DNA from 3 places in the Streptomyces sp. NBC_00659 genome. Region 2 is predicted to be linked to each of the others. Evidence: riboswitches for the same ligand, from Rfam matches in the RefSeq annotation. Region 2 holds a riboswitch; each other region holds the start of a gene.
The links. A riboswitch is a leader RNA that binds a small molecule or an ion and turns the genes downstream of it on or off. The one in region 2 is predicted to bind cobalamin.

Region 1 (6,266 bases), 5.5 Mb from region 2:
CCGCCTCCGCGAGCTGGTCCGGTGAGAGCAGGGCGGGCGCGAGCCCGGGGACCGAGGAGGACAGGAGCCAGACGCGGCACATCCATTCCAGCTGGGCCGTGCGGTCGTACGCCTGGTCCAGCGAGTCTCCGTACGCGATGGTGCCGTGGTTCCGCAGGAGGCAGGCGGTGCGGCCGGCCAGGGCCCGGAGGGTGTTCTCGGCCAGTTCCGGTGTGCCGTAGGCCGCGTAGGGGGCGACGCGGACCGGGCCGCCCAGGGCCGCCGCCATGTAGTGGACCAGCGGGAGTTCGGGGACGAGGAGCGAGACGGCCGTCGCGTGCGGTGCGTGGGTGTGGACGACGGCCCGCGCCTCGGTCGCGCGGTAGACCGCGAGATGCATCGGCAGTTCGCTGGTCGGGCGCAGCGATCCGAGCACCTGCCGGCCGTCGAGGCCGACGCCGACGATGCCGTCGTGCGTCAGCCGGTCGTAGGGCACGCCCGTGGGTGTGACCAGGACGGTGTCTCCGACGCGGACGGAGACGTTGCCGGAGGTGCCGACGACCAGCCCGTCGGCGACCGTGCGCCGGGCCGTGGAGACCAGTTCGTCCCAGGCCCGCCGGAGGGTGTCCCGCGCGTCCGGCCCGTCTCGCTCGTCTCGCTCGCGGGCCTCGCCTGTCGTCCGTGCGTGCTCGTGCCCGACCCGTGCGTCCCGGTGCGGCTCAGTCATGACGCGATCCTGCCAGGCACCGCATTCCACGCACCCCGAGCGAGCGGGCTTCGGGGCGGCAGCGGGCCGCCAACAGCACACGGTTGTATGTGACTTGCATCACACCGTACCGAGGGAACACCCACGGCGCCCCGGTCGGACATTTGCCGCGGATCACACCCCGTGGTCGGGTCACTACGGCCCGGTCGGCACTCGGACTCCGTCCTCAGAGTGGCCCTTTCGGGCTTCCTGGCGCTGTGACCACGGCTACAGCCTGCGAGTGACGGGGATCTCACCGCTCAAACCCGTTCCGACCAGGACGGTCCACCACGAGCTCCGACATCAAGCGGAGTACGGAATTCCGCATCCGTTCGAACCCGGCGGGCCGCCCGTCGACGTAAGCGGAATGACGATCCACTGTTCAAGACACCATCAAGTCCGACTCAGTTCACCTTCCGTTCACCCAGGTTGCCTACGGTCCCCCTGCCACTGACGTCCAACAGAAGCCTGGGTAAATGGAACACATCACGCTCCTCCTCGGAATCGTGATCGTCACCGCTCTCGTGTTCGATTTCACGAACGGTTTCCACGACACCGCCAACGCGATGGCCACCACCATCTCGACCGGCGCACTCAAGCCCAAGGTCGCGGTGGCCATGTCCGCCGCGCTCAACCTTGTCGGCGCCTTCCTCTCGGTGGAGGTCGCCAACACGATCTCCAAAGGCCTCGTCGACGAATCCGGCATCCAGCCAGAAGTGATCTTCGCCGCCCTCGTCGGCGCGATCCTCTGGAACCTGGTGACGTGGCTCGTCGGACTCCCGTCCAGCTCCTCGCACGCCCTCATGGGCGGCCTGGTCGGCGCCACCATCGCCTCCGCCGGTACCGGCGCCGTGCACGGGGACGTCCTGGTCGGCAAGGTGCTCCTGCCCGCCGTCGCCGCCCCGATCGTCGCCGGCCTGGCCGCGATGTTCGCCACCCGGCTGTCGTACAAACTCAGTGGCAACGCCGACACCAAGGCCACCAAGAAGGGCTACCGCGCCGGCCAGATAGCCTCCGCGGGCTTGGTCTCGCTGGCCCACGGCACCAACGACGCGCAGAAGACGATGGGCATCATCACCCTGGCCCTGGTCGCCGGTGGCGCCGTCGCTCCCGACTCCGACCCGCCGGTCTGGGTCATCCTCTCCGCCGGTCTGGCCATCGCGCTCGGCACCTACCTGGGCGGCTGGCGCATCATCCGCACGATGGGCAAGGGTCTGACCGACCTCCAGCCGCGGCAGGGCTTCGCCGCCCAGACCAGCGCGGCGACGGTCATCCTGGCCTCCTCGCACATCGGTTTCTCCCTCTCCACCACGCACTCGGTCTCCGGTTCCGTGATGGGCGCCGGTCTCGGCCGCAAGGGCGGTGTGGTCCGCTGGTCCACCGCCAAGCGGATGGTCGTCGCCTGGGTCCTCACGCTGCCCGCCGCCGCCCTGGTCGGCGCGCTCGCCGAATGGGTGACCGGTTTCGGCGCCTGGGGCACCACGCTGGTCGCCGTGTTCCTGGTCGTTTCGAGCTTCGCGATCTGGCGCCGCTCGCGCCGCGAGGTCATCGACCACACCAACGTGAACGACACCGAGGAGCCCGCCGGTGTGGTGACCGCGGCCATCGCCGCCGTCACCCCGCCCCCGGCCGGCACCGTGGCCGAAGGCCTCACGGCCACCATCCCGGCTCCGGCCGAGCCCACGGCGAGCACGTCCGCGCCGTCCCCCGTGGCCTGAGAACCGAAGGAACAAACAGCATGCACATCGACTGGTCAGCCCTCGGCTCCGTCTTCGGGGTCAGCCTCGGAGTGACCGTGGCCCTCGTCGCCCTCTTCACCCTCGGCGTCGCCGGCCTCTCCAAGAAGGAGTCCGCCCAGGGCGGATCCGCGGTCGCGGCGGCCACCGGCGCGTACGTCTGCTTCGCGGCCTGCGCCGCGGCGGTGGTGTACGGCATCTCCCTGATCATCACCAAGTAACCCGGCAGGCGCCGCCCGGAACCGGGCCGCGCCGAGCGGTACCGCGCGTGGGGTGCGGGACGGATCACCGTCCCGCACCCCACGCGTATGCCGTCCCGCCCCCACGCGTATGTGGGCCTGCGCACACTGTCCCTCCGCAGGTCAACAGCCAGTTGACGGCCGTTCTCACCCCGTGGTGGACTGCCGGAGCCAAGTACGGCGGCATGAGAGGAAGCCGGTGCGAATCCGGCGCGGTCCCGCCACTGTCATCGGGGAAGAAACTCCCCGGGAGCCAGGAACTCTCACCGCCGGTCTCGTCGAACCAGGGCGTGGACACCCTGAGTGAGGACATATCGCCATGCGCGGCTGCCCGTTGCCCGTTTCGCTGAGTACGAGGGTTCCGCTCCACCCCACGGCCGGCTGACCCCGTGCGTGCCGATCGCGTCTTCGCGTACGGCGCCGCCGCCGGCCTCCTCGGCGACCTGCTGCTCGGCGATCCCCGCCGGGGGCATCCGGTCGCCGCGTTCGGGCGGGCCGCCGCGGCCGTGGAGCGGACACTGTGGCGCGACCACCGCGGGTGGGGCGCCCTGCACACCGCCATCTGCGTCGGCGGCGCCACCGGACTCGCCGCGCTCGCGAGCCATGGCGTACGCGGTTCACGCACCGCCTCCGTCGCCCTGACCGCCGCCGCCACCTGGGCCGTCGTCGGGGGAACCTCCCTCGGCCGCGAGGCGCGGGCGGTCGGCGGCGCGCTCGCGGCCGGTGACCTCGACGCGGCCCGGGAGCGGCTGCCGCATCTGTGCGGACGCGATCCTCAGGCGCTGGACGCCGACGGCGTCGCGCGCGCCGTCGTCGAGTCCGTCGCCGAGAACACCTCCGACGCCGTCGTGGGCGCCCTGGTCTGGGGCGCCGTCGGCGGAGTGCCGGGACTCGTCGCCTTCCGCGCCGTGAACACGCTCGACGCGATGGTCGGACACAAGTCCCCCCGTCACCGGCGCTACGGCTGGGCCTCCGCCCGGCTCGACGACGTCGCCGGCTGGCCCGGAGCCCGGCTGACCGCCGTCCTCGCGGCCGTGGCCGGATCCGACCCACGCGGTGCCGTACGTGCCTGGCGCGCGGACGCCCGCAAGCATCCGAGCCCCAACGCCGGGCCCGTGGAGGCCTCGTTCGCGGGCGCGCTCGGCGTGCGGCTCGGCGGCACCCTCTCGTACGGCGGACGCGTCGAGCACCGGCCCGTGCTCAACGGCGCGGGGCGCGCCGTCCACGTCCACGACATCGAACGGGCCGTACGGCTGTCCCGGCGCGTCGGCTGGCTCGCGCTCGGCGTGAGCGCCGCCGGACGGGCTCTGCTCGCCGGAACCGGACGGGATTCGTCCACCAGGAAGGGACGCACCGCATGAGCGGCGGGCTGCTGATCGCCGGGACCACCTCGGACGCCGGCAAGAGTGTCGTGACCGCCGGGATCTGCCGGTGGCTGGCGCGCCAGGGCGTCAAGGTCGCGCCCTTCAAGGCGCAGAACATGTCCCTGAACTCGTTCGTGACGCGCGAGGGCGCCGAGATCGGGCGGGCGCAGGCCATGCAGGCGCAGGCCGCCCGCGTGGAACCGACCGCGCTGATGAATCCCGTGCTCCTCAAGCCGGGCGGCGACCGCACCAGTCAGGTCGTCCTGATGGGCAAGCCGGTGGGCGAGATGAGCGCGCGCGGGTTCTTCGGGACGGCCGGGTCCGTGACGGACCCCTCGCCGGGCGCCGTGTCGTCCGGCGACCGGCTGCGCGGGGGTCGCCAGGAAGCACTCCTGGCGACCGTCCTCGACTGTCTGGCTCAGTTGCGGGGCACGTATGACGCGGTGATCTGTGAGGGAGCCGGCAGCCCGGCCGAGATCAATCTGCGGCGCACCGACATCGTGAACATGGGGGTGGCGCGCAACGCGGGACTTCCCGTGCTCGTCGTCGGCGACATCGACCGGGGCGGGGTGTTCGCCTCGTTCTTCGGGACGGTCGCGCTGCTGTCACCCGAGGACCAGGCGCTCGTCGCCGGGTTCCTCGTCAACAAGTTCCGGGGCGACGTCAGTCTGCTGGAGCCCGGGCTCGACATGCTGCACGGCCTGACCGGGCGGCGCACCTACGGCGTCCTGCCCTTCCAGCACGGACTCGGCATCGACGAGGAGGACGGCCTGCGCGTCTCGCTGCGCGGGGCCGTCCGCGAGTCGGCCGTCTCCTCCCCCGTCGGCGAGGACATCCTGCGGGTCGCCGTCTGCGCGGTCCCGCTGATGTCCAACTTCACCGACGTGGACGCGCTGGCCGCCGAACCGGGTGTCGTCGTGCGGTTCGTGGACCGGCCCGAGGAGCTGGCCGACGCGGACCTGGTCGTCGTGCCCGGGACCCGGGGCACCGTGAAGGCGCTCCGGTGGCTGCGCGAGCGCGGCCTCGCGGACGCGATCGCGCGCCGGGCCGCCGAGGGACGGCCGGTCCTCGGCGTCTGCGGCGGCTACCAGCTCCTCGGAGAGCACATCGAGGACGACGTCGAATCCCGCGCCGGTCATGTCGAGGGTCTCGGACTCCTCCCCGTACGCGTGAGGTTCGCGCGGGAGAAGACCCTGGCACGGCCGGTCGGGGAGGCCCTCGGCGAGCACGTCGAGGGGTACGAGATCCATCACGGAGTCGCCGAGGTGACCGGTGGCGAGGCGTTCTTCTCCGATGAGCACGGACACAGCCTGGACGGGTGCCGGGCCGGCGCCGTCTGGGGCACGCACTGGCACGGCTCGCTGGAGTCGGACGGTTTCCGGCGGGCGTTCCTGCGCGAGGTGGCCGCCGCCGCGGGCCGCCGCTTCGTACCGGCCCCCGGCACGTCGTTCGCGGCGCTGCGCGAGGAACAGCTCGACCTGCTCGGCGACCTGATCGAGGAACACGCGGACACGGACGCGCTGTGGCGGCTCATCGAGTCCGGCGCGCCGCAAGGACTGCCCTTCATTCCACCGGGAGCACCCGTATGAGCACAGTGTTGTTGTTGTCGACCGCCGACACGGATCTGCTGGCGGCCCGCGCCAGTGGTGCCGGTTACCGGATCGGCAATCCGACCCGGGTGGACGTCACGGGCGAACTCCCCGCGCTCGTCGAGGGCGCGGACCTGGCCGTCGTGCGGCTGCTCGGTGGCAAGCGGGCCTGGGAGGACGGGCTGGCCTTCCTGAAGGCGTCCGGGATCCCGACGGTGCTGCTGGGCGGCGAGTCCGTCCCGGACGCCGAGCTGATGGCCGAGTCGTCGGTGCCCGCGGGTGTCGTCGCGGAGTCGCTGCGCTATCTCGTCGAGGGCGGTCCGGCCAACCTCGCCGAGCTGGCCCGCTTCCTCTCGGACACCGTGCTGCTCACGGGCGAGGGCTTCGAGGAGCCGCGGAAGTCGGCGGAGTTCGGCGTCCACGGCGAGCGTGCCTTCGTCGAGGGCCGCCCGACCGTCGGCGTGCTGTTCTACCGGGCCCACGAGCTGTCCGGGAACACCGCGTTCGTGGACACGCTGTGCGACGCGATCGAGGCGCGCGGCGCCAACGCCCTCGCCGTGTACTGCGGTTCGCTGCGCGGAGCCGACCCGGGGCTGTACGAGATCCTCGGCCGG
Region 2 (6,266 bases):
CCTTCGCTGTGGTGATCGGTCTGGCCTACGAGTTCCTGCCCGTGATCAACGAGGTGCCGGGGGAATTCCCCGCCACCCTGCTGTGGCGGTTCAGGCTGTCCGCGCTGGCCATCCAGACCGTCCTGTGGGGCGGATTCGGCCTCGTCTTCGGCGAGTTGGCCGAGCGTCTGCTCAACCCCAAGCCCGCGGCGGTCGCCTCCGGGCGGGCGGTTCCGGCCGCGAACTGAAACCTTCAGTACACAAGAGGGCCCTTCGGAACCATCCGGAGGGCCTCTCGTGTTTTTACGGACACCGACACCACCCGGGCGCGGACACGCGCCCTTCGCAGACAGCGAGGGAGAGCGCGGGCTCCTCGATGGGGAGTGTCCGACAGGTCGTAGCGAGATGCAGGGCGTTCCCTGCCCGGTCAAGTCGAGTCCGGCCTTCCTCCGGTCCGGACCGTGAGCACGAACAGCCCGCGGTCCGTCGGCTGTTGTGCCCTCCGTGCGGCCGAAGCGCACATCCTGCACAGCATCTACTGGCACAACATGACCGGCGACGGGGGTGGCGAGCCCCTCGCGGCGGACGGTGCCGGCGACCTCGCGGACGCCGTCACCGAGTCCTTCGGCTCGTTCGCCGGCTTCAAGACCCAGCTCACCAAGGCCGCCGCCACCACCCAGGGCTCCGGCTGGGGCGTCCTCGCCCACGAGCCTCTCAGCGGCCGCCTGATCGTCGAGCAGGTCTACGACCACCAGGGCAACGTCGGCCAGGGCTCGACGCCGATCCTGGTCTTCGACGCCTGGGAGCACGCCTTCTACCTTCGGTACAAGAACCAGAAGGCCGACTTCATCGAGGCCATGTGGGCGGTCGTCAACTGGCAGGACGTGGCCCGGCGTCACTCCGCCGCCAAGGGACGCGGCGACAGTCTGCTGCTCGCGCCGTGAGGCCATAGGCACCGACAGATGTCCTGCTCGTGATCGTCTTCTCAACCTTCACGTGGCAGGCTGCAAGGAGAAGGGCTCCCGCAAGGACGTGACGTGCGGGAGCCCTTTCGCCCGCGGAGGCCCCTGGACGACTCGACCGGGACCGCTCCCGTGGTTCAGCCGCCCGCCGGGGGCCGGGGCGCGCGGTGGCGCCCCGGCCGCTCGAAGGCAGGGTTCAGGAGGCGGGCAGTTCGCCGCGCACCGCGTGGGCGGCGGCGACCAGGTTCTCCAGGGAGGCTCGGGTCTCGGGCCAGCCGCGGGTCTTCAGGCCGCAGTCGGGGTTCACCCACAGCCGTTCGGCGGGGATGGCCTTCAGCCCGGCCCGCAGCAGTTCGGCTGCCTCCTGCGTGCTGGGGACGCGCGGGGAGTGGATGTCGTACACACCGGGTCCCGCCTCGCGCGGGTAGCCGTGCGAGGCGAGTTCGCGGGCCACCTGCATGTGGGAGCGTGCGGCCTCCAGGCTGATGACGTCGGCGTCCAGGTCGTCGATGGCCTGGACGATGTCCCCGAACTCGGCGTAGCACATGTGCGTGTGGATCTGCGTGTCCGGGCGCACCCCGCTGGTGCTGAGCCGGAACGCCTCCGTGGCCCATGCCAGGTAGGCCGGCCGGTCGGCAGTGCGCAGCGGCAGGGTCTCGCGCAGGGCCGGCTCGTCGACCTGGATCACCGAACTGCCCGCCGCCTCCAGGTCGTTGACCTCGTCGCGCAGGGCGAGGGCGACCTGGCGGGCGGTGTCGCCGAGAGGCTGGTCGTCGCGGACGAAGGACCAGGCGAGCATGGTGACCGGCCCGGTGAGCATGCCCTTGACCGGCCGATCGGTCAGGGACTGCGCGTACGTCGTCCAGCGCACCGTCATCGGTTCGGGCCGCGTGATGTCGCCGGCCAGGATCGGCGGGCGGACGTAGCGGGTGCCGTAGGACTGCACCCAGCCGTGCTGCGTGGCCAGGTACCCGGTGAGCTGCTCGGCGAAGTACTGCACCATGTCGTTGCGTTCGGCCTCACCGTGCACGAGGACGTCGAGACCGGTCTTCTCCTGGAAGGAGATGACCTCCTGGATCTCGGCCTTGATGCGCTCCTCGTAACCGGCCGTGTCGATGCGGCCGGTGCGCAGGTCGGCGCGGGCGGTGCGCAGTTCGGCGGTCTGCGGGAAGGAGCCGATGGTGGTGGTCGGCAGCAGGGGCAGGCCGAGGTGGGCGCGCTGGGCCGCGGCCCGCTCGGGGTAGGGCTGGGACCGGCGGGCGTCGGCGTCCGTGACGGCGGCGGCGCGGGCCCGTACCGCGGGGTCGTGCGTGATCGGCGAGTTCGCGCGGGAGGCCAGGGCGGCACGGTTGGAGGCGAGTTCGCCCGCGATCGTGCCGGTGCCCTGGGTGAGGCCCTTGGCGAGGGTGACGATCTCCGCCGTCTTCTGGCGGGCGAAGGCGAGCCAGCGCAGGATCTGCGGTTCGATGTCCCGCTCCAGGGCCGCGTCGATCGGGACGTGGAGCAGGGAGCTGGAGGCCGACACGTCGACCCGGTCGGCCAGGCCGAGCAGGGTGCCGAGGGTGGACAGCGACGTGGCCAGGTCGTTCACCCAGATGTTGCGGCCGTCGACCACACCGGCGACCAGGCGTTTGCCGGGCAGTCCGCCGACAGCGGCGAGGTCGTCGAGGTTGGCGGCGGCGGCTTCGGTGAAGTCCAGGGCGAGACCTTCGATCGGAGCCTTGGCCAGTACCGGCAGGGCGTCGCCGAGCCGGTCGAAGTACGAGGCGACCAGGAGCTTCGGCCGGTCGGTGAGCGCGCCGAGCCCGCGGTAGGTGCGCGCCGCGGCGTCCAGCTCGGCCGGGGTCCGGTCCTGGGCGAGGGCGGGCTCGTCCAGCTGGACCCACTCCGCGCCCGCCGCGCGCAGGTCGGCGAGGACCTCGGCGTACACCGGCAGCAGCCGGTCGAGGAGGGTGAGCGGGTCGAAGTCCGCCGGTACGCCAGGGGCGGGCTTGGACAGGAGGAGGTAGGTGACCGGGCCGACCAGCACCGGGCGGGCGCTCAGCCCGAGGGCGAGTGCCTCCTTCAGCTCGGTGACCTGCTGGGTGGAGTCGGCCGTGAAGACGGTGTCCGGGCCCAGTTCGGGCACCAGGTAGTGGTAGTTGGTGTCGAACCACTTCGTCATCTCGAGCGGCGCCACGTCCTGGGTGCCGCGCGCCATGGCGAAGTAGCCGTCCAGGGCGTCCGAGTCGGCCGTGGCGCGGTGGCGGGCGGGGATCGCACCGACCATGACGGTGGTGTCGAGGACGTGGTCGTAGTACGAGAAGTCACCGGTCGGCACCTCGTCGATGCCGGCGTCGGCCAGCTCGCGCCAGTTCGCGCGACGCAGTTCGGCGGCGGTGGCGCGGAGGGCGTCGGCGGTGACGCGGCCCTTCCAGTAGCCCTCGATCGCCTTCTTCAGTTCCCGGTTCGGACCCTGGCGCGGGTAGCCGTACACGGTGGCCCGTGCTGTCGCGGCTGCGTGCTTGGTGGTCACGGAGATCTCCTTCGCGAGATGAATCCCTGAGATCCCGGCAACGGGACGCGAGTGCGAAGGGGTGACGAACCGGACGGAAGCGACACGGCTCGGAACAGCGCGGTCGTCCGCCGATATGTACGCCGACCCGCCCACGAGGTCACCGGGATGTCCGCGCACGAGTGGTTCGTGCGCGGGCAACGGGCAGGTCTTCGGACTTGCGGGCACGTCTTCCTGGCGGAGGACACCTACTGGCCGTCGCTTCCCGGACCCTGTTCGTCGGGTCCAGTGCGTATGACGGCGGTCGTTCCCGCTCACCGCTGCGGGGCAGTCCCGGATTCCCACCGGGTTCCCTCTTACGACGCATCCCGACTGGCGGACGGGGCGAACCAGCTGCACCGGCCACCCTACGGGGTGACGTGCCGAAGAGGGCGGCACATCCATCACCTTCGTCCCCTACCCCGTGGCCGGATCCTCGGAATGACGGAAGCCGCCGTGGGCCGGGGCGGGACACTTCGCCTCCCGCCGCAGCCTGATGAAGCGTCAGGACACGCTGTCCACCGGGCAGTCGAAACGGTCATCGGGGCCCCAGTGGGTGGCGTCCCTCGCTCCTTGCGAGAGCATCCCGCAGGTCAGGTCCGTGAGCTTGTCTCCGGCGGGGGTGATCTCGCGAATGTGGATCTCCTTGTTCGGCGGGTAGTGGTGATCGCTGTCCAGGGTGATGACCCCGGATTCCCCCACGTAGTTGTGGATGCCGGGATCCTGCAGACGGGTGACGAGCGCCCTGGGTGAGAAGCCCGGGTCCGTCGAGATGATGGCGTTCATGGCCTCGGAGAGGATCTTGACGGCGTCGTATCCGAGCGCGGCGTCGTTCTCGGCGGACAGGTGGAAGGCCTGGCCGAACTTCTCGCCGAAGGGCCCGTCGGGCAGCGGGAGGCTGAACTGGTTGTAGAAGAGCTTCAGCGCGCCGTATTCCTTGCGCATCAGGCTCGGATGCAGGATCACGTCCGGCGCCGGGCTCTCCGCCAGCACCGGTACCGGGGCGACGCGGGCGCGGCAGGCCTGGTCGGTCTGCATGTGCTCGAAGAGATCCTCCATGACGCTGGAGCGGCCCGCGTACAGGACGAAACCGCCTGTGCTGTGGACGAGTGCGCAGACGGTGCCGGCGATGGCCCGTGTGGTGCGGCCGTTCTCCATCTCGCCGTACTTCACGAAGTGCACCGGCCCGGTCGAGCGGTAGGCGGTGTCGAACCGGTGGGCGAGGTCGGCGCTGAAGTACTCGTCCTTGGGGTCGTAGACCACGACGGCGGCCGGACCGGAGTCGCTGGGAGCGGGGTCCGTCAGAGCGTGCAGCTGAGGCGAGTGGCGGGCGAAGGACGCCATGACCTCGGCGATGCGTGCGTCGGGCGGTGAGAGCTGGAAGTACGACACGGGCGAGTCGCCGTCGACCATGCGCTGGCCCGAGACGCCGGTCCCCAGGACGGTGATGCCCTGGGCTCCCAGTTCGATCGCGGCCTGCTGGGACTCCGGACGGCTCTGGTGGAGACCCATGACGGCCGCGATGTGGTCCCGGCCCGCCCGGTCGACGATCATCTTCGCGACGTCCACAGTGCTTTTGTTGCTCTGGTTCAGGCCGCCGCGCGAGCCGTAGTGGAAGGACTCGCCGGCGTTGGCGACGAGCAGGCGTACGGGCACCTGAGCCTTGAGGCGGCGGCTGTTGACGTTCTTCTGGGCGAGCAGCGCGCCGCGCAGTGTCTGGAAGCCGATGGGCGCGGTGCGCTTGGACGTCGAGCCGACGCTCAGCGGCGCGAAGAAGACGACCGTGCGGTAGGGCCGGTCCGTGTCCACCTTCGCGTTCTGGTGGCCGAGGATCTTCTCCAGCTTTCTCAAGTCCTCGGCGTATTCGCCGTGGGCCAGGTCGCAGCCGTCGTTGCCGTCGGTCAGGCCGACGACCTCTCCGGTACCCACGTGCCGGCAGGAGGCCGCGAGACTTCCGTCGGGGAGGAGTTCCACCAGTTCCCGGGACAGGACGAGGCCGCCCGCGCCCAGCATCACCGCGGCGGTCGCGGCGGCCACCGGACGCCACCAGTCGCGGACAAGGGGAGGACGGAAGTCCACCGTGGCGGGCAGGGGCACCTCCGCCGCCGGGGCGCCGTCGTCCGGGGTTCGCGGCAGCGCCAGCACCCGCACCGTGTCGGTGGCGTGGCCGGCGACCGCGGCCGAGAACGGCGCGGTCGCGTCATGACCTGTCGGGCGTGTGCCGAGGGCACCTCTCTGCGCGGGCAGCGCCCGAAGCGGCGGACTCGCGGCGTACGGGGGGAGCTCGTCCGTGGCCGCGCCCAGCACCAGCAGCGGACTGCTCTCGAGGTCGTGGGCGACAGCGGCGTATGTGTCCAGGAACTCCCGGCAGGCGGATCCCGCGCCGCCCACGGCCGGCAGGAGCACCACGAAGGGCCATGCGCGCCGGGGGCGGAGACGGCTCCACGCGCGGGGCCGGGCCGCCTTCGCCAGGTCGCGGATCAACGCGGTGAGCAGGATCTCGCGGACCAGCTCCTCCTCGCGCGACTCCACCGCATGCGCGGGCTGCGCCGCCTCGTGGGCCAGGGCGAGCCGGTGCGTCACCCGCAGGTGCACCGCCGCCTTGAGGAAACTGCGGCCGGGCAGGTCCAGCATGCGGCTCACCCACGGGTGGCGCCTGTCGACACGCATGCCGTACCACCGGCGCCACAGCCAGCCGGCCACGACGCTCAGCAGGCGAAACGGAGCGCCCCACCATCCGTCCATGGCCTCGCCGAGCTGCGCGACGGGGAAGGCCTCGTGAAACCTCGCGG
Region 3 (6,266 bases), 4.8 Mb from region 2:
ACGTCCGCCGTCCAGACGCTGCCGCTCAGCCCGTAGTCGGAGTCGTTGGCGATCTTCACGGCCTCGGCCTCGTCGCCGTAGGGGAGCAGACAGATCACCGGGCCGAAGATCTCCTCCCGGGCGATGCGCATGGTGTTGTCGACGTCCCCGAACAGGGTCGGCTCGACGTACCAGCCGCGGTCCAGCCCCTGCGGGCGTCCGCCGCCGGCCAGGATCTTGGCGCCCTCCTCCTGGCCGATGCGGATGTAGTCGAGGTTGCGCCGCCGCTGCCGCTCGGCGACCAGCGGTCCGACCTGGGTGGCCGGGTCGAGCGGATCGCCGACGACCAGCGCGTTCGCCGCCGTGGCGAAGGCGTCCGCGAACTCGTCGTAGCGCGAGCGGGGCACGAGGATGCGGGTCTGGGCCACGCAGGCCTGGCCGTTGTTCATCCAGGCCGCCGAGACGATCCCGGGAACCGAGGTGCCGAGGTCCGCGTCGGGCAGCACCACGGCCGCCGACTTTCCGCCCAACTCCAGTGTCACGCGGGTGAGATGACGGGAGGCGACCTCCATCACCCGCTTGCCGGCCGCGACCGAGCCGGTGAAGGAGACCTTGTCGACGCCCGGGTGTCCGACCAGGTACTCGCTGACCTCGCGGTCGGCCGGGAGGATCGACAGCACCCCTTCGGGCAGCCCGGCCTCCTTCGCGATCTCCCCGAGCAGATAGGCGTCCAGGGGCGATTCGGGGGACGGCTTCAGTACGACCGTGCAACCGGTCAGCAGCGCGGGCGCGAGCTTGGCCGCCGCCACGAACTGCGGGACGTTCCACGGGACCACGGCCGCCACCACGCCCACCGGCTCACGGCGGACGAGGATCCTGCCGAGGACTCCGGCGCGGGCCTCCTCGTACGTGTAGCCGCGCGCGACCGTGATCGCCGAGTCCCACACCATCATCGCGCCGAGGGCCTGCGCGAGGACGCTCCAGGAGTAGGGGGAGCCGTTCTCCGAGGAGATGACGCGGGCGATCTCCTCGTGCCGTACGGCGATGGCGTCCTTGATCCGGGTCACGACCGCGATCCGCTCGTCGAGGCTCATGCGCGGCCAGGGCCCCTCGTCGAACGCCCGGCGCGCGGCGGCGACGGCGCGGTCGACGTCCGCGGCGGAGGCGTGCGGCACCCGGCCGATGACCTCCTCGGTGTGCGGTGAGATCACCTCGATGACGTCCTTGCCGAGCGGGTCGGTCAACTCCCCGCCGATGAACAGCTGTCCGTGTTCCACGAGCTCGGTCATGGCCGACTGCCTCCCAGGGGCGCTCTCCGGCACCATGTCTGACGGTTCATCAGATATGAGAACTGATACCAGTTCTCGCCACATGAGTCCACGGCACGGACACCGTCGTACTCCCGGACGGAACAGTCGACTTGGGCTCCCATTGGAACCCGTTCTAGTTATAGTGGCGGGAATCGGCGACGGGTGGAAGCGCATGACGCAGGTGACCGATCACGGCGGGGGCGTACGGTCCATCAGCGTCCCCATCCCGGACAACCCCCTCGGCCACACGCTGGTGTACCTGGTCGACACCGACGCGGGGCCCGTGCTCGTCGACACCGGCTGGGACGACCCGGCTTCCTGGGACACACTCGTCGAGGGGATCACCGGCTGCGGGACCTCGGTCGCGGAGATCCACGGTGTGGTCATCACCCACCACCACCCCGACCACCACGGTCTGTCGGGCCGGGTCCGGGAGGCGTCCGGTGCCTGGATCGCGATGCACGCCGCCGACGCGGCGATCGTCCGGCGCACCCGGGAGACCCGGCCCGAGGGCTGGTTCGCCTACATGGCCGCCAAGTTGGCAGCCTCCGGAGCCCCGGAGGAGCACATCGCCCCGCTGCGCGAGGCACGCACATCCGTACGCCGCCCCAGTACGCTGCCCGGCTTCTCGCCCGCGCTGCCCGACCGCGAGATCGTCCCCGGCGAACTCCTGCCCCTGCCCGGCCGCCGGCTGCGCGCCGTCTGGACCCCCGGCCACACACCCGGGCACGTCTGCCTCCACCTGGAGGAGGCCCACCCGGACCGGCTGCCCGGCAACGGACGCCTGTTCTCCGGCGACCATCTGCTGCCGAGGATCACCCCGCACATCGGTCTCTACGAGGACCCGGACACCCACGGGCGCCCTCCCTACGCGAACGGGATCGAGGGCCTCGCGGAGATCGCCGACCCGCTCGGCGACTACCTCGACTCCCTGGAACGCGTCGGACGCCTCGCCCCCGCCGAGGTGCTCCCTGCCCACCAGCACGTGTTCACCGACGCCCCGTCCCGGGTCGCGGAGCTGCTCGCGCACCACGAGGAGCGGCTCACCGGCCTGCTCACGCTGCTCTCCGTACCGCTCACGCCCTGGCAGCTCGCCGAACGCATGGAGTGGAACCGCCCCTGGGCCGACATCCCCTACGGATCACGGAACATCGCGGTCTCCGAGGCCGAGGCCCACATTCGCCGACTGGTGAAGCTGGGCCGGGCGGAGGCCGTGACGGGCAGCGACCCGGTGACCTACACGGCGGTGTGACACAGCCCCACCCACCGATCACCAGGCCCGGTCGAGCCCAGACCCACCGGTCACCCGGCCCGACCGACCCCAGGCACTCCGATCACCCGGCCCGACCGACCCCAGGCACTCCGATCACCCGGCCCGGCGTCACCCGCACCCACCGATCACCCGGCCCAGCAGCTCCCGCACCCGGCCGATCGCTCAGCCCAGCAGCTCCCGTATCAACGCGTCCGCCTCGCCCAGGAGTCCGGTCTCACGCGTGCTCATCGTCGGGTTGGCCGCCCTGCGCGATGCCGCCTCCTCGAGCCCCTCCTCCGTCACCTGGTCCTCGTTCCCGTCGAGCAGCGCCTCCAGCGTCTCCTCGGCCACGCCCCCGACCGCCTCGCCGCCGACGGCGACCTGGGCGAGGATCACGGCGGACATGGCCCAGTCGAGACCGGGTGCCCCCTCCTCGGCGTTGGACCAGTCGATGACCTTCGGCCCGTCCGGGGTGAGCATCACGTTGTCGGGGTGCAGATCCAGGTGCAGCACACGGACGGCGGGGTCGGCGGAGAGCCGCGCGGGCACGACGTGCAGCTTGCGCAGCAGCCTGGCCAGGGTGAGGCCCGCCTCCTGGGCGGAGAGCAGGCCCTGGCCGAAGGCCTCCAGCATGGTCGGCCCGGACAGCCGCTCCATCACCAGGTCCCCGCCGGTCGCGGCCCGCACCCCCGGCACCGGATAACCGTGCGAGCGCACGTGCTGCATCACCGCCGCCTCGGCCGTCGCGTCGCCCCAGCCCTCGCGGTCCCGCCGCAGCACCCACGCCTCGTCGATCTCGTAGACGTCCGCCGAACGCCCCGAGCCGAGCAGTCTCCCCGTTCGCATGACCCGAACCTAGCGGATGTCGCCCAGGTCACTCCGGGCCCGTGCCCCAGGCAACACCCGGCGGAATCCGGGCGGCCGGTAGAGTGTGCGCGTCGTCATCACACCCTTACGAGGAGAAGCCGGTGCGAATCCGGCGCTGACCCGCAACCGTGATCCACTTCGGTGGTGAGCCGGATCGCCTCGCACGGGACGTGACCGGCTCGCGCCCTCGGCAGCCCGCCGACGGCCGGCATCGTCGAGGGATACGGAGCCGGAGCCGCCCGGATACCTCTGTGTGCCCGGTGCTGCCCGGCTCCCCGCAGGGAGAGTCATGTTTGTTCGCCGCACCGCAGCGGTACTGGCCGCCACCGCCGTCATCGGGGCGGTCGTCGCACCGGCCGCCTCCGCCGACTCCTCCCCGTCGCCGTCGCCCTCGGTGGCGCTGCCCTCGGGCCTGTTCGGCTCCGGCGACCCGACCTACGACGGCGTGTGGCGCCAGTCGCTCGCGCTGCTCGCCCAGCACACCGTCGGTGTGCGGCCCGCCGAGAAGGCCGTGGACTGGCTGACCGGCCAGCAGTGCGCGAACGGCGCCTTCGCCGCGTACCGCGCCGACGCGAGTGCCGCGTGCGACGCGAAGACCCAGGTCGACACCAACAGCACCGCGGCCGCCGTCCAGGCGCTCGCCGCACTCGGCGGGCACGACGACGCCACCGGCAAGGCCGTCACCTGGCTGAAGTCCGCGCAGAACAAGGACGGCGGCTGGGGCTACATGGCCGGCGGACCCAGCGACGCCAACTCGACGTCCGTCGTGATCGGCGCGCTGAAGGCGGTCGGCAAGAAGCCCGCGAGCGTCTCCAAGGACGGCAAGTCACCCTTCGACGCCCTGCTGAAGCTGTCGACGGCCTGCGACGCGGAGGGCGACGGCGCCTTCGCCTACCAGCCCGACAAGAAGGGCAAGCTGGCGGCGAACGCGGACGCGACCGCGGCGGGCGTGACGGCCGGCATGGGCCAGGGCTTCGTGGCGGCGACCGGCTACAAGTTCGACCTCACGGGTTGCCACACCCTCGACACTCCCGACATCGCGACCGCGGCGGGGAACGGCGCCGGCTATCTCGCCAAGGCGCTGGCGAAGACCTCGTACCTGAAGTCCGCGCTCCCCGGTGCCAAGGACCAGCCCGACTACGGCAACACGGCGGACGCGGTCGTGGCCCTGTCGGCCATCGGTGCGGCGAAGCCCGCGCAGAAGCCGCTCGCCTGGCTGGAGAAGAACTCCGCGGACTGGGCGGCTCAGTCCGGCCCCGCCGCGTACGCACAGCTGATCTTCGCCGCGCACGCCACCGGCACCGACCCGCGCGACTTCGGCGGCAAGGACCTCGTGGCACAGCTCAACGCCACGGGCCCGGCGCCGGCCGCGGCGGGTGCCTCGGCGAGCCCGAGCGAGAAGAAGAACGACGAGAAGAAGGACGACGGCAACGGGCTCGGCGTCTGGTGGATCGTCGGCGTCGGCCTGGTCGCGGGCATCGGCATCGGCTTCCTGATCAGCGGCCGCAACAAGAAGCGCCAGCTGTGACCGCCCGTCGGACGACCGCGCCCCTTCTGGCCCTGGCGCTGGCTCTCCTGCTCCTCGTCCTCGGCGGCGCGGGGCAGGCCGGAGCCGTCGGCTACCGCTACTGGTCCTTCTGGGACCTGACCGGCGGGAAGTGGACCTACGCCACCCAGGGTCCGTCGACCGCGCGGCCGTCCGACGGCGACGTCCAGGGCTTCCGCTTCGCGGTGAGCGAGGACTCCCAGCACGCCGTACAGCCGCGCGGGGAGCGGGAGTTCGCCGCGATATGCGCCAAGACGCCCGCCCGGCACGGCAAGAAGCGGGTGGCCCTGGTCATCGACCCGGGCACCGCCGCCGACGCGCCGTCCGGCGAGCGGCCGCCGTCCGCGCGCACCGCCTGCGCCCAGGTCGCTCCCGACGCGAGCACCGCGGAGGCCCTGGCCGCGGTGGCAGGTCCCCTGCGCTACGACACCAACGCCCTGCTGTGCGCCATCACGGGCTATCCGCGGACGGGCTGCGGCGACCCGGTCGCGGCCGCCGGACCGGCCGCGTCCGCCCGCCCGCACACCTCCGCACCGGCCCGGCAGGGCCCTTCGGTGGGCCTGCTGGCGGGAGCGGCCGCGGTGGCCGCGCTGGGTGCGGCGGCCGTCTGGCAGGCCCGTCGGCGCAGGGGCTAGGCGCAGGTCATGACCGAGTCCGACCGCCCCACCACCTCCACTGGCGACCGCCCCACCACATCCACTGGCGACCGCCCCACCACATCCACTGGCGACCGCCCCACGGCGCGATGGGGCTCCGCCCCGCCCGAACGGGACCGGGAACCCCGGGTGTCGGGCCCCCGGCGCCCGGACCCGGACACACATGAGACGACGCTCCCGCCGAGCACCGGCCCGGCGGGACCGTCGCCGACCTCCCGCTCCCGCCCCCGCGCTCTCCCCCTCTCCCTCCCCCGCAGCGGTACGAGCCGTACGAGCGGTACGCGTACCGTCTCCGTGGCGAACCGGGCCCACGCCCTGCACCCCGGGGCCTGGTGGATCTGGGCGCTGGGGCTCGGTACGGCGGCCTCCCGCACCACGAATCCGCTTCTGCTCGCGCTGCTCATGGCGGTGGCGGGGTTCGTGGTGGCCACGCACCGCACCGACGCCCCCTGGGCCCGCTCCTACACCGCGTTCGTGAAACTGGCGGCGGCCGTCCTCGTCATCCGCCTGGCCTTCGCCGTCTTCCTCGGCTCCCCGATCCCCGGCACGCACGTGATCGTCACCCTCCCCGAGATCCCCCTCCCGCACTGGGCACAGGGGGTGCGCGTCGGTGGCCGGGTCACCGCCGAGGGCCTGCTCTTCGCGCTCTACGACGG

Region 1: linked by a shared signal. The riboswitch ahead of OG410_RS10880 (cobalamin biosynthesis protein) and the one ahead of metE (5-methyltetrahydropteroyltriglutamate--homocysteine S-methyltransferase) in region 2 are both predicted to bind cobalamin.
Region 3: linked by a shared signal. The riboswitch ahead of OG410_RS13735 (prenyltransferase/squalene oxidase repeat-containing protein) and the one ahead of metE (5-methyltetrahydropteroyltriglutamate--homocysteine S-methyltransferase) in region 2 are both predicted to bind cobalamin.

What each region holds. Positions count from the first base shown of each region.
Region 1 covers NZ_CP109031.1:2,505,944-2,512,209, forward strand. The annotation lists gene OG410_RS10865 (class II aldolase/adducin family protein) at 1-706, opposite strand, end outside; gene OG410_RS10870 (inorganic phosphate transporter) at 1,201-2,442, shown strand; gene OG410_RS10875 (hypothetical protein) at 2,463-2,681, shown strand; cobalamin riboswitch at 2,841-2,981, shown strand; gene OG410_RS10880 (cobalamin biosynthesis protein) at 3,089-4,060, shown strand; gene OG410_RS10885 (cobyric acid synthase) at 4,057-5,652, shown strand; gene cobN (cobaltochelatase subunit CobN) at 5,649-6,266, shown strand, end outside.
Region 2 covers NZ_CP109031.1:8,008,836-8,015,101, forward strand. The annotation lists gene OG410_RS35005 (CbtA family protein) at 1-227, shown strand, start outside; partial or broken gene OG410_RS35010 (superoxide dismutase) at 498-923, shown strand; gene metE (5-methyltetrahydropteroyltriglutamate--homocysteine S-methyltransferase) at 1,138-3,456, opposite strand; cobalamin riboswitch at 3,622-3,844, opposite strand; gene OG410_RS35020 (hypothetical protein) at 3,979-6,266, opposite strand, start outside.
Region 3 covers NZ_CP109031.1:3,177,015-3,183,280, forward strand. The annotation lists gene OG410_RS13720 (aldehyde dehydrogenase) at 1-1,268, opposite strand, end outside; gene OG410_RS13725 (MBL fold metallo-hydrolase) at 1,462-2,541, shown strand; gene OG410_RS13730 (phosphotransferase) at 2,725-3,387, opposite strand; cobalamin riboswitch at 3,460-3,605, shown strand; gene OG410_RS13735 (prenyltransferase/squalene oxidase repeat-containing protein) at 3,698-4,936, shown strand; gene OG410_RS13740 (SCO2322 family protein) at 4,933-5,589, shown strand; gene OG410_RS13745 (CbiQ family ECF transporter T component) at 5,905-6,266, shown strand, end outside.